One region of the Kitasatospora sp. NPDC092948 genome, then DNA from elsewhere that is predicted to be linked to it. Evidence: riboswitches for the same ligand, from Rfam matches in the RefSeq annotation. Region 1 holds a riboswitch; each other region holds the start of a gene.
The links. Region 1 has a riboswitch for cyclic di-AMP ahead of ACIQF6_RS13785 (peptidoglycan DD-metalloendopeptidase family protein). Riboswitches for the same ligand answer to the same signal wherever they lie in the genome.
Positions count from the first base shown of each region.

Region 2: it holds a riboswitch for cyclic di-AMP, as region 1 does, so the genes downstream of both, ACIQF6_RS30580 (M23 family metallopeptidase) here and ACIQF6_RS13785 (peptidoglycan DD-metalloendopeptidase family protein) in region 1, are expected to answer to the same signal.
Region 3: it holds a riboswitch for cyclic di-AMP, as region 1 does, so the genes downstream of both, ACIQF6_RS33380 (transglycosylase family protein) here and ACIQF6_RS13785 (peptidoglycan DD-metalloendopeptidase family protein) in region 1, are expected to answer to the same signal.

Region 1 covers NZ_JBIVPU010000004.1:44,690-52,160, forward strand. Annotated here, with positions in the region: gene ACIQF6_RS13760 (biotin transporter BioY) at 214-810, shown strand; gene ACIQF6_RS13765 (ribose-5-phosphate isomerase) at 880-1,365, shown strand; gene ACIQF6_RS13770 (GNAT family N-acetyltransferase) at 1,435-2,688, opposite strand; gene ACIQF6_RS13775 (PP2C family protein-serine/threonine phosphatase) at 2,874-4,085, shown strand; gene ACIQF6_RS13780 (hypothetical protein) at 4,473-4,667, shown strand; cyclic di-AMP (ydaO/yuaA leader) riboswitch at 5,040-5,195, shown strand; gene ACIQF6_RS13785 (peptidoglycan DD-metalloendopeptidase family protein) at 5,198-6,187, shown strand; gene ACIQF6_RS13790 (hypothetical protein) at 6,292-6,612, shown strand; tRNA gene ACIQF6_RS13795 (tRNA-Gly) at 6,601-6,674, opposite strand; tRNA gene ACIQF6_RS13800 (tRNA-Pro) at 6,825-6,898, shown strand; gene tig (trigger factor) at 7,103-7,471, shown strand, end outside.
Region 2 covers NZ_JBIVPU010000014.1:144,462-151,932, reverse strand. Annotated here, with positions in the region: gene ACIQF6_RS30595 (sensor domain-containing protein) at 1-133, opposite strand, end outside; gene ACIQF6_RS30590 (GNAT family N-acetyltransferase) at 252-830, opposite strand; gene ACIQF6_RS30585 (hypothetical protein) at 881-1,693, shown strand; gene ACIQF6_RS30580 (M23 family metallopeptidase) at 1,794-2,561, opposite strand; cyclic di-AMP (ydaO/yuaA leader) riboswitch at 2,572-2,735, opposite strand; gene ACIQF6_RS30575 (YiaA/YiaB family inner membrane protein) at 2,953-3,243, shown strand; gene ACIQF6_RS30570 (alpha/beta fold hydrolase) at 3,364-4,185, shown strand; gene ACIQF6_RS30565 (TetR/AcrR family transcriptional regulator) at 4,185-4,763, shown strand; gene ACIQF6_RS30560 (hypothetical protein) at 4,795-4,977, shown strand; gene ACIQF6_RS30555 (hypothetical protein) at 5,146-5,367, shown strand; gene ACIQF6_RS30550 (ATP-binding protein) at 5,553-6,812, shown strand; gene ACIQF6_RS30545 (roadblock/LC7 domain-containing protein) at 6,796-7,206, shown strand; gene ACIQF6_RS30540 (DUF742 domain-containing protein) at 7,230-7,471, shown strand, end outside.
Region 3 covers NZ_JBIVPU010000019.1:64,256-71,726, forward strand. Annotated here, with positions in the region: gene ACIQF6_RS33360 (glycine hydroxymethyltransferase) at 1-919, shown strand, start outside; gene ACIQF6_RS33365 (tyrosine-protein phosphatase) at 1,101-1,793, shown strand; gene ACIQF6_RS33370 (MFS transporter) at 1,863-3,332, opposite strand; gene ACIQF6_RS33375 (MFS transporter) at 3,443-4,696, opposite strand; cyclic di-AMP (ydaO/yuaA leader) riboswitch at 5,270-5,438, shown strand; gene ACIQF6_RS33380 (transglycosylase family protein) at 5,442-6,641, shown strand; gene ACIQF6_RS33385 (diiron oxygenase) at 6,853-7,471, opposite strand, start outside.

The sequences.
Region 1 (7,471 bases):
GACGTGGACGCCCCAATCGGGACCGGCATCCGGACGCCGGACCGACGGACAGTGACGTCGGGACCACCGTGAGCAGTCGGTGAGGGCTTGGTCACAGGCCGGACCCGACAAGCCCGGGCCGGTCGGCTTTGTCGCGCCCCGACGCGGTTGCGGAGCCCTGACCCGGCGTAGGTTCACAGATGATCCACACATCCTCGGAAACCGGGAGCAGCCATGGCCATCGCCGCGTCGACACCGTCCACCGCCGTCCTTGCCGACCTGCTGCCGCAGGCGTCCACCCGGATCGGCGCCCGGGCCCGCGACCTGGCCCTGGTGGCCGGCGGCGCCGCCCTGACCGGCATCGCCGCCCAGCTGTCCGTCCCCGTGCCGGGCTCGCCGGTGCCGGTGACCGGGCAGACCTTCGCCGCGCTGCTGGTCGGCACCGCGCTCGGCGCCCGCCGCGGCGCCGCCGCGCTCGGCCTCTACCTGGCCGCCGGCGCGGCCGGCCTGCCCTGGTTCGCCGAGGGCACCTCCGGCGCGGGCATGGCCACCTTCGGCTACGTGATCGGTTTCGTGCTGGCCGCCGCCCTCACCGGCGCGCTGGCCCGCCGCGGCGCCGACCGCAGCCCGCTGTACACCGCCGGCGCGATGGCGGCCGGCAGCCTGGTGATCTACGCCGTCGGCGTGCCCTACCTGGCGTTCGCCCTGGACGTCCCGCTGGCCAGGGCCGCCAGCCTCGGCATGTACCCGTACCTGATCGGCGACGCGCTGAAGATGGTGCTGGCGATGGGCGCCCTGCCGCTCACCTGGAAGCTCGTCGGCCGCCGCTGACGACCCGTCCGAACCGGGCCCGCCGCCCCTGCCGGGGCGCGGGCCCGGCGGCATGTCACACTCGTGACCATGCGCGTCTACCTGGGCTCCGACCACGCCGGATACGAACTGAAGAACCACCTCGTCGAGTGGCTGAAGGAGGCCGGGCACGAGCCGGTCGACTGCGGCCCGCACATCTACGACGCCGAGGACGACTACCCGCCGTTCTGCCTGCGGGCGGCCGAGCGCACCGCCGCCGACCCCGAGGCGCTGGGCGTGGTGATCGGTGGCTCGGGCAACGGCGAGGCGATCGCCGCCAACAAGGTCAAGGGCGTCCGCGCCGCGCTGGCCTGGAGCGAGCAGACCGCCGCCCTCGGCCGCGAGCACAACAACGCCAACGTGATCTCGGTCGGCGGCCGGATGCACACCCTGGACGAGGCCACCAAGTTCGTCGAGATCTTCCTGAACACCCCGTACAGCGGCGAGGCCCGGCACACCCGCCGGATCGAGATGCTCTCCGAGTACGAGACCACCGGTGAGCTGCCGCCCATTCCGGCCCACCACCCGCAGGGCTGAGCCCCGCCCCCGACGCACCGCGCCCGCCCGGGAGTTGCCCCGGGCGGGCGCGCGCTTTCCGGCCGACGGTCAGAAGCTGTGCGGCAACCAGGGCTCCAGCCCCGAGCGGAACGCCGCCGACACCGGCTCCAGCGTGCCCGGCCGCAGCTCCCGCACCAGGCCCGCCGCGGCCAGCGACGCCAGCGAGGTGCCGCCCAGGTAGGCCGAGCCCAACTCCCGTACGTCCAGCTCCAGATCGGCCGGCTCGTCGGTCGGCACGCAGGAGGCCGGCTTGCCCGGCGCGGCCGTCAGCCGCCAACGGCCCGCGTTCCACGGGCAGAACGCGTCGGTGACCTCCAGCACCGCGTCCACCGGCTGCGCCCAGCCGCGCGCCCCGAGCGCCTTCGGCACGTCCACCAGCCGCACGAACATGGCGTCCACCAGCCGGGGCGTCAGGTGCCGGACGTCCGACACCAGGTGCAGCAGCGGGTCGTCCACCGGCAGGTTGAACGCCTCCACCCGCTCCGTCAGGTCCAGGTCGAGCAGGAACTCCCACAGTCGGGCGTACACCCAGGGCTGCTCCGCCTGCACCGCGCGGACCCGGACCACGCCGGCCGGGCCGCGGTCGTTCCAGTCGTCCTTCACCGCGTACCGGGCGTAGCCGAGCAGCTCGCCGGTCTCCGGGTCCTCCGCCAGCACCGACTGGAGCGGGGAGAAGCCGCCGCGGGACTCCGGCGCGTCCAGCACCGGGAGCTTCTCCCACTTCGGCTGCCGCAGCAGCATGCCCGGACGGCCGGTGGCGAGGCGGGCGAACAGCTCCTCGCAGCGCGCCAGTTCGGCCACCGGATCGGCCAGCCGCAGCACCAGGTCGCCGCGGCGCTCCGGGGTGTGCACCTTCACCCGGCCGCGGATCATCGACACCGCCACCTTGCGGGTGCCCTGCCCGTAGCCGAACCGGCCGTAGATCGCCGGCTCGGACGCCGTCAGCACCGCCAGCGACTCCCCGGCCGCCCGCACCTCCGCCAGCTGGCGGCGCATCATGCCGGTCAGCGCGCCCCGGCGCCGATGGGTGGGCAGCACGCCGACCATCGTCACGCCCGCCGCCGGGACCACCGCGCCGCCCGGCACCACCAGCCGGAAGCTGAACGCCGAGCCGCCGCCGACGATCCGCTCGCCCTCGCAGATCGCCAGCGAACGCTCGACCTCCGTCAGCTCGTGCCACAGCGCGTGCTCCGCGGGCGCCTCCCCGCCGCCGCCGAAGGCCACGTCCAGGGTGCTGTACCAGGTCTCCCACTCCTCGGCGCGCAGCGGCCGTACGGTCAGATCGGGGTGTCGAATCGTCATGACGCCTGCCTACCACCGGAAACGGAACCGTGCGAGTGATTTGTCACGCGCATGTCGTCACCGGTCTCCGGTGCCCGCCGTCCCGGCGCGCACGGCCGAAACCCACCGGAGCGTGCCGCCCCCGTTGCACTCGGTGCCACCCGGGCCGTCGACGCGCGCACCGCCGGTGGATAAGGTCGGTCCCCATGGCCGACAGCGCGCGCAGCGGAGCGACGGGCCGGGACGGCGGACCGTCCCGCGAGCCCGTGACGGCCCGGCTGCGCGCTGCGCTGTACCGGGCCCGGCGCAGGCTGCGCCGAACCGGCGTCGACTACTTCCGCGGCGACGGCGCCGACTGGTGGGCGTTCGCCGCCCTCGCCCTGACCGTGCCGCTGCTGGCCCTGCTGAACATCGTGGTCCCCGACTGGGCCCCGCCCACCGCCCTGGTGCTGCCGGTGCTGGCCGGCGCGCTGCTGCTGCGCCCCGGCACCCTGGTGCTGCTGTACGCCGTCGCGGCCGGCGGCCTGATCACCGAGTCCCTGGTGCACACCGGGGAGCGCGTCGCCAGCGCGCAGCCCGAGGCCTACGCCCACGGCGTGACCCCGGGTGCCGCCCTGGTGGTCGGCGCGGTCGGCGTCGCCGGACTGCTGGTCGCCCAGTTCCGCCGCCGGATCGGCGTGCCCTGGCGGGGCGGCTCCACCATGCTGTTCGACCTGCGCGAGCGGATCCGGGTGCAGGGCCGCATCCCGCACCTGCCCGACGGCTGGCACACCGACACCGCGCTGCGCCCGGCCGGCGGACAGTCCTTCTCCGGCGACTTCATGGCCGCCGCCCGCACCGGCCCCGGCGGGCGGATGCTCGAAGTCGTCCTCGCCGACGTCTCCGGCAAGGGCATGGACGCCGGCAGCCGCGCCCTGCTGCTGTCCGGCGCGTTCGGCGGACTGCTCGGCTCGCTGCCCGCCCACGACTTCCTGCCCGCCGCCAACGGCTACCTGCTGCGCCAGGACTGGGCGGAGGGCTTCGCCACCGCCGTCCACCTGGTGGTCGACCTGGACACCGGGGAGTACGAGCTGCTCTCCGCCGGCCACCTGCCCGGCATGCACCGCCTGGCCGGGGCCGGGTACTGGGAGGTCAAGGAGGCCGAGGGCCCGCTGCTCGGCGTCTACGACGAGGCCAAGTTCGAAGGGGTGCGCGGCGTCCTCGGCCCCGGCGACGTCCTGATGCTGTGCACCGACGGCATGGTGGAGATCCCCGGCCGCGACCTCGCCGAGGGCATGGACCGGCTGATGGGCGAGGCCGACCGGCTGGTCGCCGCCGCCCCCGTGGCGGGCCGGTCCGGCGCCGCGGTGCGGCTGATCGACACCGTCGCCAAGCACGTCAACGACGACCGCGCGGTGCTGCTGATCTGGCGTCGCTGAACTCGCCCGCGGTGCAGGCACGGTGAGCGTGGAGTGTCCACGGAGTGTCAAACCCGGGCGTTGATCTTCGGCCAATTCCGGTGCACCGTCCAGGTTCGGCGGCGACAGCCGATCTGCCTGCCGGTTTGCCGCGCCGACCGGCGCGAACCGCCGCCCGCCGACGGGCCGTCAGAACCTGTCCGCTATCGTCGCGGTCGGCGAAAATCAGTCCTACCAGGCGGGTTCGGGCGCCCGGTGGCCGGGCAAGTTCTTTACGCCCTCCGCACGAGCGACCACACTGAGTCCGGATGGAGTGGTGGGGACACGGGGGGCAGGGGCCGGTTTCCGCCTGGGAGCCATCGCCGACTCCCACCCGAACCCCGCCATGAATCGAGGAAGTGAGTCCCGGTGGCCTTCTCCGTCTCCGCGCTTGTCCTGTTCGGCATCATCTGCGCGATCTTCATTCGCAACAAGCAGCTGAAGACCGGGCACGCCATCGTTGCCGCCCTGTTCGGCTTCATGCTCAGCCAGTCGACCATGGCCGGTCCGATCCAGCAGTTCCTCACCTCGGTGTCCAAGGCCATCGCGTCCATCGCGGGTTGACGCCGCGTCGGCTCGACCGCGGCACGTCACGACGGGCGGGAGGCACCCCCGCGCCGTCCCTTCGGCCTGCCGGCGGGTGACCAGGCTCACCCGTGGCGTCACGCCGAGTCGGCGATCGGGCGCGCACGGTGGTCGAAGTCGCCCACCGTGCGGGGTTCGTGTGCGCACTGTCATGATCCCGTACGCGCACCGCAGCGGGTGTGTCGGCACAGCGTGACCTGGTGGATCGTCAGCCCCTTCCCGATCTTGGGAACGGGGCCGATCGGCGTTTGCCAGCCTCACGGGCCGTGGGATTTGCTTCCTCCGCAGCCCGGCCAGCGACCGGGCGGGCCACCGGACGGAACGCCTAGTCCTGCCGTCGTCCGGTGCCGACCAGATACCACGCCACGGCAGGAGCGGGGGACCCACAGGTAAGTCGCCGGGCCCGGGAACATCCGGGAACGGCTAGGGGTGAAGCCGCAGTTCTGCGGCCGGGCAACTCTCGCCCGAACCCGACAGCTCACCTCGCAGGCGTCGGAGAGGAATGCTTCATGTCCGCTCAGGGCAAGCACCGCAAGCCGAGCCTGGCCACCATCGCCCGCATCGCCATCGCCACCGGTGTGGCCGGCGCCGCGATCGGCCTCCCCGTCACCGCCGCCTCCGCGCACACCGCCACCGACCAGGGCGCCGACCGCCCCGCGGTCAAGGTCTCGGCGGACGCCGCCCCGACCGCCGAGTCGCACAGCTACCGAGTCGTCTCCGGCGACACCCTGTCCAAGATCGCCGCCGCGCAGCACGTGGACGGCGGCTGGCAGAAGCTGTACCAGGACAACCGCTCCGTGGTCGGCGGCAACCCCGACCTGATCTTCCCGGGCCAGCAGCTGGCGATCAACGGCCAGCCCGCCGCCCCCGCGAAGGCCCCGGCCGCCAAGTCCACCTCCACGGACGCCGCCGCCGTCGCCGTCGCCCCGAAGACGGCCGCCGCCCCGAAGGCCGCTGCCGCGCCGAAGGCCGACACCACCGCGAAGTCGGCCACCGCCGACGCCGCCAAGACCCAGCAGCCGGCCCCGAAGGCGTCCACCCCGGCCGTCGTCGACGTGCCGGTCGTGCCGGCCGCCGCGTCCAGCAGCTCGTCCGCCGCCTACGTCGCCCCCGCGCCGGGCAAGGTCACCACCGGTTACAAGGTGGTCGGCTCCAGCTGGTCCAGCGGCTACCACACCGGCATCGACTTCCCGGTCGCCACCGGCACCAGCCTCAAGGCCATCGCCGCCGGCACCGTGGTCTCCGCCGGCAACGGCGGCGCCTACGGCAACCAGGTCGTCATCAAGCTGGCCGACGGCAAGTACGCCCAGTACGCCCACCTGTCCTCGATCTCCGTCTCGGCCGGCCAGTCCGTGACGGCGGGTCAGCAGATCGGCCTGTCCGGCGCCACCGGCAACGTCACCGGCCCGCACCTGCACTTCGAGATCCGCACCACCCCGGACTACGGCTCCGACATCGACCCGATCGCCTACCTGGCGGCCCACGGCGTCAACGTCTGACCCACGCCTCACCCCTCCGAAGGCCCCGCGCACTCCGCTGCGCGGGGCCTTCGGGCTGCCCGGGCGCCATTTTGCGAGCGGAGTCCCGCTGTTGGCGTCGCGCGGTGATCAGTCGGGTCGTCACCTCGGCCGGCGTCCTGACCGGCGCTCTCGCCTCGCACCTTGCCGCCTCGGCGGCCGAGCGCTCCAAGCGCCGCCGGGCGATGGCGACCCGGCGGGTGTACGGGCCGGGGGAGGAACGGGAGCGCGCGGCGCGCGGGCTGATCGCCGCGCTGGGCGTGCTCCACGCCAGTGCGCGGGCGGATCTCGGGATGCCCGGCGATCTGCGGACCGAGGACCGAAGCCGGGTGCGGCCCGCAGGCAGAAACGGCAACGGCCCCGACTGCATGGGCAGTCGGGGCCGTCGGCCGTGGTGGAGCGGGTGACGAGAATCGAACTCGCGTGACCAGTTTGGAAGACTGGGGCTCTACCATTGAGCTACACCCGCAAAGGCGTACCCGCACCGCGGTCGCGGTGGCGAGGACTGGATCAGGGTACCTGGTCGCGCGGGTGGATTGCACACTTCTTCCGCGTCGTCGGCTCGCGAATATCGCCCCGGTCAGGGGCGGGCCGACGTGTACTCTTCTGCTCGGCACCACGGGGTGTGGCGCAGGTTGGTAGCGCGTCCGCTTTGGGAGCGGAAGGCCGTCGGTTCGAATCCGGTCACCCCGACCGTGTGCGGCAGGGTCTCGCCGGTGGGCGGGGCCCTGTTGTCGTTGTGGGGCCCGGATATCGGGGGCCGTTCCGCCGTGCACCCGGTGCCGGGCACAGTCGCTTTCGTGGTACCGGTAGGATGGACCGCTGGCGGTAGTACGGACAGCATTGCAGCCCCAACCGCCTATCGCCCTGACCGCAAGCCCCCTAGGAGACCTAACCGTGAAGAGCGCCGTCGAGACTCTGAACCCGACCCGGGTTCGACTCACCGTCGAGGTGCCCTTCGAGGAGCTCAAGCCCAGCCTCGACGCGGCGTACAAGAAGATCAACCAGCAGGTCACCGTCCCGGGCTTCCGCAAGGGCAAGATCCCGAACCGGGTCATCGACCAGCGCTTCGGCCGGGGCGCGGTGCTGGAGGAGGCCGTCAACGACGCGCTTCCGCGCTTCTACACGCAGGCCGTCGACGAGGGCCAGATCGACGTGCTGGGCCAGCCGGACATCACCGACATCGCCGGTGTCGAGAACCTGGCCGACGGCGGTGACCTGAAGTTCACCGCCGAGGTCGACGTCCGTCCCGAGGTCACCCTGCCG
Region 2 (7,471 bases), on a different contig from region 1:
CGAGCACGGCGATCGGCAGGCCGCTGAGCGCGAAGCCGAGCTCCCGGAAGGCGGCCCGGGAGAACGGGGCGCGCCAGAACCCGGGCCGGGTGGGGCGGTCGCCGGTGGTGGCACGGTACGCAGCGGTGGACATCCGCGGTCCTTCGGGTGAGCGGGGCGGTGCCGCCGGTCGGCGGCGTCGGGCACCCTTCAAAGGTGCCCTACCGGGCCGGGCCTCCGGAATGAGGTCTGCTGCCCGATCGGAGGTGGGGTTAACCCCCGGGTCGCCGGGCGGGGGCGCCGAGGGCCACGGCCCGCCATTCGGGGGCGAGCAGCGAGTACTGGAGGGCGTCGTGCCAGCTGCCGCCCCAGTGCGACTCGGCGCGGATCCGGCCCTCGTACCGGAAGCCGGCCCTGACCAGCACCCGGGCGGCGGCCTGGTTGTCGGGGTCGGTGCGGGCGAACAGCCGGTGCAGGCCGAGGGTGTCGAAGCCGAGCGCGCACAGCAGCTCCGTGACCTCCCCGGCGTAGCCGCGGCCCCAGGTGTCGGCGCGCAGCACGCAGCCGAGCTGGGCGGCGTGCGCTCCGTCCCGGGTGAGGGCGGCCTGGCCGATCGGCTCGCCCGCGGCGTCGTCGACGGCCAGCCGGTAGTGCCCGCGGGGATCGCTCTCGGCCTCGTCGAGGTAGAGCTCGATCTGGTCGGCGCACTCCTCGAAGTCGGCGGCGTCGAACGGGAGATGGCGGACGACGCGGGGGTCGCCGTGGACGGCGTGCAGCGCGGCGACTTCCTCGGGGGTGTGGCGGTACTCCCGCAAGGTGAGCCGGGCGCCGGTCAGCCGGACGGTTTCCATGACGCTCGACCCTACCGGGCGACCCCGCGCGGACCGGTTAACGTACCGGGGTGGACGACGAAGACCTGCACCTGCTTCCCCGTACCCGAGTCGCCGACCTGCTGGAGTGGGCCGCCGAGGAGGGGCTGGAGGCGGTGCCCGAGCATGCGGTGCAAACCGTCCTGACGCTGCTGGAGCTGGGCGGCGCCCGGCTGCACGACGGTTTCCCGGAGCTGACCTCGCCGGTGCTGGAGCATCTGCTGTACGAGCAGCTGCACCTGTACGTCCAGCCGGACGGCGACGGCCGGGCGTACCCGGCGGCGGTGCGGCTGCTGATCGAGCGCCAGCGGGCGGCGCGGCGGCTGAACGCCAAGCGGCTGGAGAAGCTGCGCGAGGAGACCGACTGGCAGGGCGAGGTGCTGGTGGACTCGCTGCTGCTCCGGTCCGACCTGCTGACCTGGCCCCGGCTGTACACGCTGCTGCTGCGCGCGGACGGCGTGCCGGTGCAGGACCTGGAGCGGGTCCGGGACTGGCTGGAGGAGTTCCGGGCGCTGGACGTCGAGGAGCGCTTCGCCGCCTACGAGCGGGTGCCGGGGGTGGAGCCGGACGGCGGTTGGGGCCCGGAGCGGGCGCTGCTGGTCGGGGTGTCCACGGACGGGGCGCGCCGGCTGCTGGAGCAGGGCCTGATGCGGCGCTCCTACCGCAACCTGGCCGAGCTGAACGCCCGGGGCCTGCCGATGCCGGCCGAGCTCGCCGGGGAGTTCGAGGACTTCGAGGAGGCGGTGGCGCAGGCCGCGATCGACCTGTGCGGCGAGTGGACGGTGCCGGGGCTGCCGCGGCTGCTGCTGGAGGAGTTCCCGGAGCTGGCGCCCGAGGTGTACTGAGCGTCCCGGCCCGGTCGGCACGGCCGCGGCCGGCCTGCGCGCGTCGGCCCTCGGCCGCCGGCCCCGGCCGGGAGGCGGCGGCCGTGGGCGGGCGCGCGGGTTACGGCTGGAGGCCGAGCTGCCGGAGCCAGGGCAGCGGGTCGATCGGCGCGCCGCCGCCGGGGCGGACCTCCAGGTGCAGGTGCGGGCCGGTGACGTTGCCGGTGGCGCCGACCGCGCCGAGCACGGTGCCGGGCGCGACCGGGCCGGAGGCGGTGACGATCCGGGACAGGTGGCAGTACCAGAGTTCGGTGCCGTCGGGGAGGGTCTGGATGACCCGGTAGCCGTAGGGGCCGGACCAGCCCGCCGAGGTGACGGCGCCTCCGGCGACGGCGGCGACGGGGGTGCCGGTGCGGGCGGCGAAGTCCAGGCCGGTGTGCAGGTGCGCCCAGTGCGAGCCGGCCTGGGCGAACTGCGCGGTCAGCTGGTAGCCGGCCACCGGCAGGGTGTGCGCGGCCCGGTCGGCCTCGGCCTGCTGGGCGGCCCGCTTGGCCTCGGCCTCCTGGGCGGCGGCCAGCCGGGCGGATTCGTCGGCGGCGGTGCGCTGGCCGTCGGCCTGCTGCTGGATGCGGGCGGCGAGGGCGAGGCCGGGGTCGGCGGCGAGCAGTCCGTCGGAGACCTCGTCGGCGGCGGTGACGGGCGTCGGGGCGGCGGCCTGCGCGGGGGCGGCGGCGAGTCCGGTGGCGCCGAGCGCGGCGGTCATCGCGGTGACGCCCAGCAGGGGTGCGCCGGTGCGGGACTGCCGGGGCAGTCGGTGCCGGGCGACTTCCGGCTCGACCGGGTGGTCGAGCAGCTGGGTGCCGGTGCTCTCGGTGTAGGTCGACGCCACGGGGGCGTGCTCCTTCCTTCCCTGTCGCCGACCGGGTTAGCTGACGGGTTCGGAGGTGGAAGGTCTCCTACGGTCGGGCCCAGGGCCGTCCCGATTCACCCCGGTGGAACGTGGTTCCCCGGCTCCTGGGACGCCCCGAGGGGTGTGCCCAAGTGGATTAGGCGTGGCGCACGGTGCCGCATGGTTACGGCGTTGCCGACCGCGCTGCGTTATCAAACGTTAATCCTATGGACCCCATGATTCCAAGCGCCTCCATGGAGACCGCGAAGATTTCCTGACGACCTATGGGCGATTTGTGACGGTTCGCCAGGGGGTACCCGACGGACGGTGACCGCGCGATTGAGTATCCGTACTCACGCCCCGGCCCCGGGCCGACGCGACCCTGATTGCCATGACCGCACCCGTTCCGCACCGCACCACCGCCGCCTACTTCGCCCAGGCCGCCGTCTCCTTCGGGCTGGCCACCGTCGCCCTCTCCCTGGGGATCGCCTACCTGCCGGTCAGCTCCTGGATGCGCGCCTTCCTCGCCGTCGGGCTGCTGTACGAGATCACCTCCGCGTTCACGCTGGCCAAGGTGATCCGGGACCGCCAGGAGGAGGGGGCGATCACCAGCCGGGTGGACAAGGCCAGGCTCGACAAGCTGCTCTCCGAGCACGACCCGTTCAAGGTGGAGAACATCTGACGCCCGGGCCGGCCGCCCCGCCTTGACGGCTAAGGCTATTAGCCTTAGCTTTATGGCTATCGGCAGTCGGCCGGGCCTCCGGCGCCCGGCGCACCGCAACGCCCGTCCAGGAGGCCCGCGATGAACAGCACCCCCGGCACCACCCGGTACCTCGACGTCACCGGCGGCCGGATCGCCTACGACGACAGCCGCGGCGACGGCGTCCCGGTGGTCCTGCTGCCCGGCATGCTCGACAAGCGCGCCGCCTACCGGCACCTCGCCCCGCTGCTGACCGCCGCCGGGCACCGGGTGATCACCATGGACCTGCGCGGCCTCGGCGAGTCCTCCACCGGCTTCACCGACTACACCCCCGCCGCGATCGCCGACGACCTGGTCGCCCTGCTCGCCCATCTCGACCTGCACGGCGCCGTGCTGGTCGGCAACTCCTACACCGGCGCCACCGTGGTCCGCGCGGCCGGCCTGGCCCCCGAGCGGACCGGCGGCGTGGTGCTGATCGACGCCTTCGTCGAGAACCTCCCGCTGAACGGCTTCCAGAAGGCTCTGTTCGGGCTGGTCGGTCCGCTGGTGGCCGCGTTCCCCGGCCTGTGGAGCGCGCTGCAGAAGTTCTACTACCCGACCGACCGGCCCGCCGACTTCGACGCCTACCGGGCCGGCCTCGCCGAGATGCTGCGCGACCCCGCCCGCAAGGCCGCACTGCGCGGCTACCTCAAGGGCGACTCCGCGCCGGTCGGCTGGTGCGAGGCCGTCGACGTCCCCGCCCTGGTGCTGATGGGGAGCAAGGACCCCGACTTCCCGAACCCCGAGCTGATCGCCGACCGGCAGGCCGCCGCACTGCGCGGCCGTAAGGTGATGATCGAGAACGGCGGCCACTACCCGATGGCCGGCCACCCCCGGGCCGTCGCCGACGCCCTGCTCCCCTTCCTGAACGAGGTCGCCCGCTGATGGCCCGCGCCGGACTCTCCCCCACCGCGGTGGTGGACCACGCCCTCGACCTGATCGACGCCCAGGGCGCCGAGGCACTCACCCTGGCCGCCGTCGCCGCCAAGGCCGGCGTCGCCACCCCGTCGCTGTACAAGCACGTCCCCGGGGGCCTGCCCGAGCTGCGCCGCCTGGTCGCCGTCCGCACCCTGGACGACCTCACCGACCGCCTGGCCGCCGCCGCGCTCGGCCACTCCCGCGACGAGGCGGTGGCCGCCCTGCTCACCGCCTACGCCGGGTACGCCACCGGGTTCCCCCGGCGGTACGCCGCGCTGCCGCAGGCCCCCGACCCCGACCCCGAGCTGACCGCGGCCGGCGAGCGGCTGGTGAACGTGCTGTTCGCCGTCCTGCGCGGGTACGGCCTGGACGGGTCCGAGGCGGTGCACGCGGCCCGCACGCTGCGCGCCGTGGCCCACGGCTACGCCTCGTTGACCACGGCGGGGGCGTTCCAGCTCGCCGAGGGCCGGGACGTCACGCTGGAGCGACTGACCGGCGTGCTGGTCGACGGCCTCGCGCACTGGCCGGGCGGACGCACCGCGTGACCTGTCGGGGGTCCGGCGCGTTCTACCCGGTATGAAGAAGCGCAGCCTGCTCGCCTTTGCCTCGCTCGCCGTCGGCGTGGTCGCCTCGCTCACCGCGCCCAGCGCGCACGCCACCCACGAGCACGCGGGCGGCACCACCCCGCACACCGACACCCTCTCCGCCCCGGACCGGCCGCTCGCCGAGAACGTCCAGGAGGACGGCTCGCCCGCCTGACAGGGGCTCCCACCTGCGCACACGCCCCCCACGCGCGCCCCTCCACACCTTTTCGCAACCGGTCCATCATCTTTCCGTCACCACCGGTGCGTAACACTGTCCTTCGGTCGGGAAGTCATACCGCATAGAGAAGTTCCACGGTGTGACCGACAAGCACGGAGGACAGTGATGCCGCAGGCGACTCAGCACACCGAGGCCGGCACGGGCCTGATCCCCTCGCCGCGGACCTCCCCCGACGGGGTGGTGTCCGCCGCACGGGTCGGCGAGCCCCGGCCGGAGCGGTGGGGGGCGGTACTGGCGCGCGGCTTCGCGGTGGCCCGGGGGCTGCGCTCGCTGCGGCCGGTGCCGGCGAAGGAGCAGCAGTCGTACGGCGAGGTCGACGGTCAGTGACCGTCACCCGCCGAAGGTGACGCTGCGTGAAATCCGTCCCGGCGCAGGCGCGTTGCCGCCGAGCCGTCGAACCGCCCTGTCATGGGCGTCCGGCTACGGCGGTTCTGTCCGACATTGACGCGCTCTGAACAGCAATGCTTCGATCAGTTCATACGCACGTAGGAAGTCCGCCCTAGAATTCGCGCGTGACGACCACTCAATGGTGCTTGGCAGCAGCCGCATTGCTCGCTCTTCTCGCTCTCGCGGCCACCGCTCGGTACCGCGCCGTCACCCGCACGCTGCGCGGCCGGCTGGCCGACACCGAGGACGAACTCGCCACCACCCGTGACCGGTTGGCCGTCGAGCTGGCGGCCCGTCAGGCCGGTGCCGAATCGGTTCTGCGCGAGCAGGAGATGAACGCGGCCACCCGCCGCGCCTTCCTCAGCGTGGCCCGCCGCATCCTGGTGATGGCGCACGACCAGCAGGCCGGCCTGGACGAGATGGAGCGCACCCACGACGACCCGGTGCTGCTCGAAGGCCTGCTGCGCGCCGACCACGCGGCCGCCCAGCAGGCCCGACTCGCCCAGACCCTGGCGGTGCTGTGCGGCTCCCGGGCGGGCCGGCACTGGCCGGACCCGGTCCCGTTGGAGGACGTGGTGCGCGGCGCCCAGTCGCGCATCCTGCCGTTCCAGCGGGTGGTCGTGCACAGCCGGGTGGACACCGCCGTGCTCGGCGCCGCCGCGGAGGCGCTGATCCACGCGGTCGCCGAACTGCTGGACAACGCGACCCGCTACTCGCCGCCCAGCTCGCAGGTCTACGTCACGCTGATGCCGGTCCACAACGGCGCGGTCATCGAGATCGACGACTGCGGCGTCGGCATGACCGAGGTGACGGTGGCCAAGGCGGGCGCGGCGCTGAACGGCGGCGGCTCGCTGGAGGTCTCCCGGATCGGCGAAGTCCCGCAGCTGGGCCTGGCCGCCGTCGGCCGGCTCGCCGAGCAGTACGGCTTCCGGGTCACCATCAACTCCGCGCCCTCGCCGTACGGCGGTGTGCGGGTGGTCGTGCTGCTGCCGTCCGCCCTGCTCACCGACCCGCTGTCGGTGCCGAGCAGCCTCCCGCGCACCGAGCCGGCAGCGGTGCCGGCCGCGACCTCCCGTGCGGCCGTCGTCGCGGCCGACCCCGGGCAGCCGGCCGTTCCCCCGCAGAGCGGCGCCCTGCCGCGGCGGGTCAACCGCCGGGGCAGCGCCCCGCAGCAGACCGGGTCCCGGGCCGAGGAGCGGCCCGCGCCGCCGCCGCGCTGTGCGCGCGAGGCGCAGACGTTCCTGTCGCAGTTCCAGGCCGGGACCGCCAGCGGCCGTTCGGCCGCCCAGCAGGACCGGCGGTCCGACCAGGGCCGTCACGACGCATTCCCCGCTTCCCCCCAAGAACCGCAGCGCTCAGGAGATTCCCATGACCACAACCCCTGATCTCGGCTGGCTGCTGACCGACATCGTCACCGTCCCGGAGGTCCAGCACGCCGTCGTGGTGTCCAACGACGGCCTGGAGATGGGCCGCAGCCCGAAGATCGGCCGGGACGACGCCGAGCGGCTGGCCGCCGCCTGCTCCGGACTGCAGTCGCTGTCCCGGGGCGTGGCGCAGGGCTTCGGCGACGGGCCGACCCGACAGATCATCATCGAATTCGGCGGCGGATACCTGTTCGTGGTCGCCGCCGGCGCCGGCACCCACCTGGCGGTGCTGGCCACCGAGTCGGTGGACGCCGGCCTGGTCGCCTACCAGATGCAGACCCTGGTCGAGCGGATCGGCAGCCACCTGACCGCCGCACCGCGGCAGGAGCACGCCACCGCCGGGGACGTGCGGTGAGGCGGGGGCCGGTTCGGCCTTACGTGATCACCGGCGGTCGCAGCCGGGCCGGCCGCAACGTGCTGGAGTTCGAGAGCCTGGTGCGGACCGTACCGGGCGCCACGGTCGACGGCACGGCCTTGAACCGCGAGCAGCAGGCGATCCTGGCGCTGTGCCGGGAACTGCTGTCGATAGCCGAGGTGGCCGCCCACCTCGGCCTGCCGATCAGTGTGCTGAAGGTACTGGTCGGCGATCTTCTGGACCTCGGGGCCGTGCAGGTCCTGCC
Region 3 (7,471 bases), on a different contig from region 1:
GCATGGCTTCCGGCCGAACATCTCCGGCAAGATGTTCGACCAGCGCAGCTACGGCACGGACCCCGTGACCGGGCTGGTCGACTACGACGAAGTCCGGCGGATCGCCCTCGAGTTCAAGCCGCTGATCCTGGTCGCCGGGTACTCGGCGTACCCGCGCCTGGTGAACTTCCGCCGGATGCGGGAGATCGCGGACGAGGTCGGCGCGACCCTGATGGTCGACATGGCGCACTTCGCGGGCCTGGTCGCGGGCAAGGTGCTGACCGGGGACTTCGACCCGGTCGCGCACGCGCAGATCGTCACCACCACCACGCACAAGTCGCTGCGCGGCCCGCGCGGCGGCATGGTGCTGTGCACCTCGGAGCTGGCCGAGCACGTCGACCGGGGCTGCCCGCTGGTGCTCGGCGGCCCGCTGTCGCACGTGATGGCCGCGAAGGCCGTCGCGTTCGCGGAGGCCCGGCGTCCGGAGTTCCAGGTGTATGCCCGCCAGGTGGTGGACAACGCGCACGCACTGGCCGAAGGCCTGTTGAAGCGCGGCGCCCGGCTGGTGACCGGCGGCACCGACAACCACCTGGTGCTGGCGGACGTCTCCTCCTACGGTCTGACCGGCCGTCAGGCGGAGGCGGCGCTGCTGGACTCCGGCATCGTCACCAACCGCAACGCCGTCCCGCAGGACCCGAACGGTGCCTGGTACACCTCCGGCGTCCGACTCGGCACTCCCGCCCTCACCACCCGCGGCCTGGGCGCCGCCGAGCTGGACGAGGTGGCGGACCTGATCCACACCGTCCTGTCGGCAACCTCTGCCGCCGGCTCCTCCAAGGCTCAGTACGTCCTCGACGCCGCCGTCCGCGACGCGGTCGCCAAGCGCGCCGTCGACCTGCTGGCGGGGCACCCGCTCTACCCCGGCATCACCCTCGGCTGACCTCCCGCTCTCCCCTGCGCCCTGGCCCGGACTCGCGGCATCCCCAGCCGCGGGCCCGGGCCTGCACGCCAGGTGCCCGTCCGCGACTGTCCTCCCGGGCTGAACCCTCGACGGGCACCGACCTCCTGCCCCTTGGTTGGCCGAGAGGGTCCGCCGACCTGGGCAACCTAGGATGACCGCCATGATCACGGACGAACCGACGGATGCAGGAGCGGACGGGCCCGCCGTCCCCGAGGTGCGCAACCTCCGGGATGCGGGCGGGCTCGGGGCACTTCCCCGCGGGGTGCTGTACCGCTCCGGCGCGCTGGACCGCCTGACAGCCGACGGAGCCCTCGCCCTGCTCGACCTCGGTGTCCGGACCGTCGTCGATCTCCGCAGCACGCCGGAGACCGCGGCCCGCCCCGACGCGCTCGGCGACAGCGGCATCCGCTATCTGCACGTTCCGGTCTTCGCCGAGCAGCGCTGGCCCGAGGAGCAGGCCGAGCTGTACCCGTTGATGGCCGAGCTCGCCGGACGCCCGGCCGTTGCCGCGCTCCGGGCCTTGCTGGCCGCCGAGCGCCGGGCCGTCCTGGTGCACTGCGCGTCCGGCAAGGACCGCACCGGGGTGGTGGTGGCGCTTTTGCAGTCGCTGCTGGGCGCCGGGGAGCCGGAAATCCTCGCCGACTTCCTGCGCTCCAACACCGCGCTGGGACTCACCGCGCCCCACCCTCACGTCCCCGGCCACGCCACCCGCCCGGTCGCGGCCGTCCACCTCCGGCGCGCCCTGCTCTCCGTCCGGTCCCACCACGGCACGTTGGACGAACACCTGCGCTCCCACGGCGCTCGACCGTCCGAACTCGCGGCCCTGCGAAGCGAGTTCGGCCTCACGAAGTAGCTCCTCCCTGCTCGGGTCTCTCCCGCTTGCAGCATCGCGCCGGTGTCGACGGCGGTTGTCCGCGGCCGCTCAGTGGCGCGGGTGTGTCTCGTACATCCGCACCGCCACGGTGATCCCGGCCACTGCTGTCAGAGCGGCGACCGCCCAGATCGCGGTGGTCACGCCGTACGCGTCCGCGAGGATGCCCGCCATCAGGGCACCGACCGCGAAGCCACCGTCCCGCCAGAGCCGGTAGACGCCGACGGCGCGGGCCCGCCAGGCGGGGTGGGCGACATCGCCGATGACGGCCAGCAGCGTCGGGTAGACCAGGGCGGTGCCCGCACCCAGCAGGGCCTGGGCGGCGGCCCACACCGGGAAAGTGGTCCCGATCGCGACCAGGCCGAGCGCAGCGGCCTGCAGCAGCATGCCCGCCGTGATCAGGTGCTTGCGGCCGATCCGGTCGGACCACCAACCGGTGAGCATCTGCCCCGCACCCCAGACCGCCGGGTAGAGCGCGGCCAGGATGCCGATCCGACCGAGCTCCAGGCCGTGCGCGGCGTAGAGCAACGGGAAGATGCCCCAGGCGAGCGCGTCGTTGAGGTTGTTGACCATGCCCGCCCAGCTGGCGCTGGACAGCGCCCGGTCGCCAAGGCTGGTGGTGCGGGCTATTCGGGCCGTACTGAGCCCGGCCGGATCGTCGCCCCCGGCCGCCGGCGCGCCGGCGGCGGCGCCCTCGGACGCGGTGCCGTCCGTGCCCGCCGGGGTGGCGGCAACCGCGCACTCCGCCGTGGCGACCGTCGTGTCCGTGTGCGTGGCGTCGGCGCTGCCCTCCAACTGCGCATCGGCCGGGGCCCGGTGGGCGGCAGCCTCGGCCCGGGCGTGCTCGCGGGTCTCCCGGACGGCGGCGACTGTCAGGCCCAGGCCGAGCGCGACGTAGGCCGCGCCGAGCAGGAACGGCTGCGGGCGCAGGCCCCAGTGGGCGGCGATCGCGCCGGTGGCGGTCGCGGTGACGGCCACCGCGAGGTAGCCGGCCGCCTCGTTGAGGCCCATCGCGAGGCCGCGCCGGGCCGGGCCGACCAGGTCGATCTTCATGATCACGGTGGTGGACCAGGTGAGGCCCTGGTTGACGCCGAGCAGCACGTTTGCCGCGACGATCCACCCCCAGGTCGGGCCCCAGGCCAGCATCGCCGGTATCGGCAGTGCCACCAGCCAGCCCGCGATCAGCACCGGTCGGCGTCCGTACCGGTCGGAGAGCGTCCCGGCGAAGAAGTTGGTGACCGCCTTGGTCGCGCCGAACGCCAGGATGTACGTCAGCGCCCCCGTGTAGGCGGACAGGTGGAACACCTGGTCGGCGAGCAGCGGCAGGACCGTCCGCTCCTGGCCGAGCATCCCACCGACCAGCGCGTTGACCGCCACCAGCAGGCCGAACTGCGCGAGGTTGGCGCGCAGCCCCAGCCGGATCGGCCGGCCCGCAGTCGACCCGCCGGCCGGGGCGGTGCGCGGAGCAGGGCTCGGCACGGCTGCCGGGGGCGGCAGTGGCCGCTGGGGCTGAACGGACATGGGTGTCTCCCGGGTGGTGCGTGATACGTGGTGCGTGACATGTGGTGCGTGGGCCGGTGCTCCGCGGGCGTCGATCGTGCGGTGGCACATGGCGATCATATTCCAATCATTTATGGATTAATGGAGGCGATGTCGCCGGACGGCCGCGCAGGAAGCTTCCGAACCGCCGGCAGGGCGAGCAGAACAAGGGCAGCAGGTACCGCCAGCGCGGTCATGCCGAACAGCGTCCGGTGCACGCCGATCCCGTCCGCGAGCGGGCCTGCGAGCACCAGGCCGAGCGGCATCAGCGCCACTGCGATCAGCTGGTCGTAGGAGCTGACCCGGGACAGCACCTGCTCGGGTATGTGCACCTGGAGTGACGTCTCCCACAACACGAAGCACAGGGAGACGCCGACTCCCGTGCAGGCCTCCAGCAGAGCGATCACCGCGACCGGGGCGCCGGAGCCGATGATCAGCGCCTGGCAGGAGGCGACCGCCATCGCAACAGCCGCCACCGCCATCGGGCGGGCCGGTTTCAGGCGGTAGGCGCAGACGTCGCCGACGATCGAGCCGAGGCCGAAGGCGGTGACCACCACCGCCCAGGCGCCCGCCCCGCCCCACTCGCGGGCCGCCAGCACCGGACCCAGCACGAACACCGAGGGCAGCACCACCACGTGGTAGACCGCCATGGCGAGCATGCCCGACCACACCCAGGACCGTTCACGCACCTGCTGCCAGCCGACCCGAAGTTCGGCCAGGAAGCCGAGCCGTTCGGCCCGCTCCCCGACGGCCCGCCCGCCCACCGCACCGAGCCTCGCCAGCACGGCGGCGCTGGCCGCGAAACTCACGGCGTCCACCAGCAGGGCACCGCCCGGCCCGGCGAGGGCGACCAGCCCACCGGCCAGCACCGGGCCGATCACCAACCCCGCCGAGTGGACGAACCCGCGCAACGCATTCGCTTCGCCCAACCGCTCGCCGGACACCAGTAGCGGCAACAGCCCCGTGGAGGCGGGCAGGAAGAAGGCGTCCGCCACCCCGAACACCACCATCAGCAGCGCCAGCACCCCGACCCGGGCCGTCCCGGTGAGCAGCAGCACCGCAATGGCCGTCTGGACCGCGCACCGCACCAGATCGGAGACCAGCATGATCCGCTGCCGGGGTATCCGATCTGCCCACACTCCGCCGACCAGCATGAACACCAGCACCGGCAGCAGGCCCGCCGCGGTCACCAGGCCGACATCGGCGGTCGACCCGCCGATCGACAGGACCGCGAACGGCAACGCCACGAACGACACCCTGTCGCCCAGCACGGACAGCGACTGGCCGACGAACAGACGGGCGAACTGACGCTCCACCCTGAGCACTTCGGGAATCGGCACAGCCACGGGCACCTCCACAGCAGGTCGGAACAGCGATCACCGCGATGGTAGGAAGCCTCCGAACGAGCTGTCGCGCGATTTATCCGCAACGCCAGTAATGTCCCGACTTGAAGCAACTTCCGGTTCCCCTAAGGCAGTTGATGCAAATTCAGCTGCCAAATGGAGAGATCCGGCCGCGCACCTTCCCCGCTGCCCGCGCCCCAATCCCACCGATCGGTCAGACTTTCGCATCCGGGCCGCCGACCTCCCGCTCCCCCGATCGCCCGACCTCCACCTCGCACAGTCGCCGGACGTCCGCCTCGCACCGCCGCCCGACCGCCGCACCGCCACACCGCACCGCCGCACCACACCGCCGCCCGACCGCCCTCGACCGCCCGTCAACAGGTCGCCCACGCACAGCCGCCGCACTCTCCCCCCGCCGCAAGGACGGTCCGTGTCCGAGCCCCCTCGGGTCGGCGTGACGCGGCTGTGATGCCGGCGCGATGAGCTTGTGATTGCTCCGTTCGAGTGAATAGGCTCGGCCCAGCCCGGACCACCGGGCCCCGCGCGCGGCAACGCCGAACCCTGTCCGCCGCGCTACCGGGTCGACCGCCACAACCCTTGGACAGGGACGGGGGAACCAGGTACGTCGCCGCCCCCACGGCTAGGGGTGAAGTCGCCCGCACCGGCTCCGGCCGGCATGCGGCGGCCGGGCCTCCCTCCGGGTCCGAACCCGACAGCTCACCTCGCAGGCGTGCGGAGAGGATCAGGCATGCTCTTCACGGGTTCCGGGCGCCACCGTCGGCAGAGCCAGGCGGAGAAAGCCGCCGAGCGGGCCATCGCCGCAGCCGGCGTCGTCGGTGCCGGCATCGCACTGCCACTACTCACCGCGACAGGTGCGCACGCCGCACCCAGCGCGGTCTGGGACCGGGTCGCCGAGTGCGAGAGCGGCGGCAACTGGAGTCTCGACTCGGGCGACGGCGTGTACGGCGGACTCCAGATCACCGCCCAGCGCTGGGTCGACTACGGCGGCACCCAGTACGCCGCGCTGCCCAGCGATGCCACCCGAAGCCAGCAGATCGCGGTCGCCGAACGCATCCTGGCCACCGAGGGCCCGCAGCCCTGGGCCTCGTGCGCCGACCCGGCGGACCTTCGCACGGTCAGCGCCCCTGGCGTGGTGGACGACAACGACTCGGCGAGCGAGGCCGGCGCGCTGCGCGGTGCCCGAGGCGCCGCAAGGGCCAACACCGCCGCGGACGGTACTGTCGCCACCCCGAACGCCGCCCCGGTGTTCTCCGGACTGCCCGGCTACGACCCCGTGTACCACGTCTACTGGTACCAGAAGAACGGCGGCTGGTTCTGGACCAGCCACCAGAGCCTGTACGAGCGCTACATCCAGCTGACCTACCCTCAGCCCTCGACGCCCGCGCCGTCCCCGACCACCGCCCCGGACGGCCAGGCCACCCCGACCGCGCCGGTCTCCCCGGTCGCCCCGACACCTCCGACCGACCCGGGCACGACTCCGAGCCCGAGCCCCACCACGCCCCCCGGCAACCAGAACGGCAACGGAACCGGGAACGGCGCCGAGAACGGGAACGCGAACGGCAACGGCAACGGCAACAGCCAGGACGGCAACGGAGGGGGCAACCAGTCGGTCGCACCCTCCACCCCGCCCACCGGTCCGACCGGTCCCGCCGCCGACCCGAGCCCGGCTGCCACCACCCCGGCGCCGAACAGCTCGACACCGCCCACCAGCCCGTCCGCGACGACCGACACCCCGGCCACGGGCACCCCGGCAAGCAGCGCTCCGGCCGCGCAGCCGTACACCGTCGGCCCGGGCGACACGCTGGCGAAGATCGCCCGCACCCAGGGGCTGGAAGGCGGCTGGGCCGAGCTCTACAAGACCAACCAGCAGGTGGTGGGCGGGAACCCGGACCTGATCCAGCCGGGCCAGGTGCTGAACCTGGGCTGACGACCGCCCGTCCGAGCCGCCGTCTCTTGGGGACGGCGGCCGGCCGGGCACCGCCACGCAGGCCGCCCCGAGCATCGCCGGGCGGCCTGCACCGCACGGTCGAGGCCCAGAAGTGCGGAGTTCACCTCGGCGGCACGGCCGCCGGAAGGGCCGTCGGACCTGAAGTCGATGCCGCGGCAGCCGGCCGTGGACAACGGGCCACCGGCTCCGCTCAGCCGACCACCCCGGCGGCGCGCAGCAGCCAACGGTTGGTGCGGCCGACCAGTCCGGCCCGGTCCAGCACGCCGATCACCTTCTGGGCCAGTTCGGTCTTGGTGCTGCGCCAGTGGGGATTGGCCCGGGCGACGGCCTTGCCGACCTTCGGGTCGATGCCGACGGCGGCGTAGACCCGGGGGTGGACCAGCGCGGTGGTGGCGAAGTAGATGACCACGCCGAGGAAGAGCTGCTCCCAGCGCCGCTGGAGCGGCCCGAGCCGCTTGCGGACCAGTTCTTCGCGGGCGTAGCTGATGTGGCGGGCCTCTTCGATGACGTGGATCCGGGAGACCTGCCGGGTGAGCGGCTGGAGGGTTTCGTCGTTCATCGCTTCGCGCTGGAAGGCGTCCAGGATCTCTTCGACGTACATGGTGCCGCCGAAGGTCTGACTGTGGGTGGAGATGGCCTTGAACAGGCGGCCGAGGTTGTGGGCGACGAATCCGGCGCCGTACGCGGGGACGCCCATCTTGGCGATCATGCGGGCGAACATGATGGAGTGCCGGCATTCATCGGCGATCTCGGTGAGTGCGTACTGGACGTGGTTGCTGGTGGGGTCCCGGTCGAAGGCGTGGCGCAGC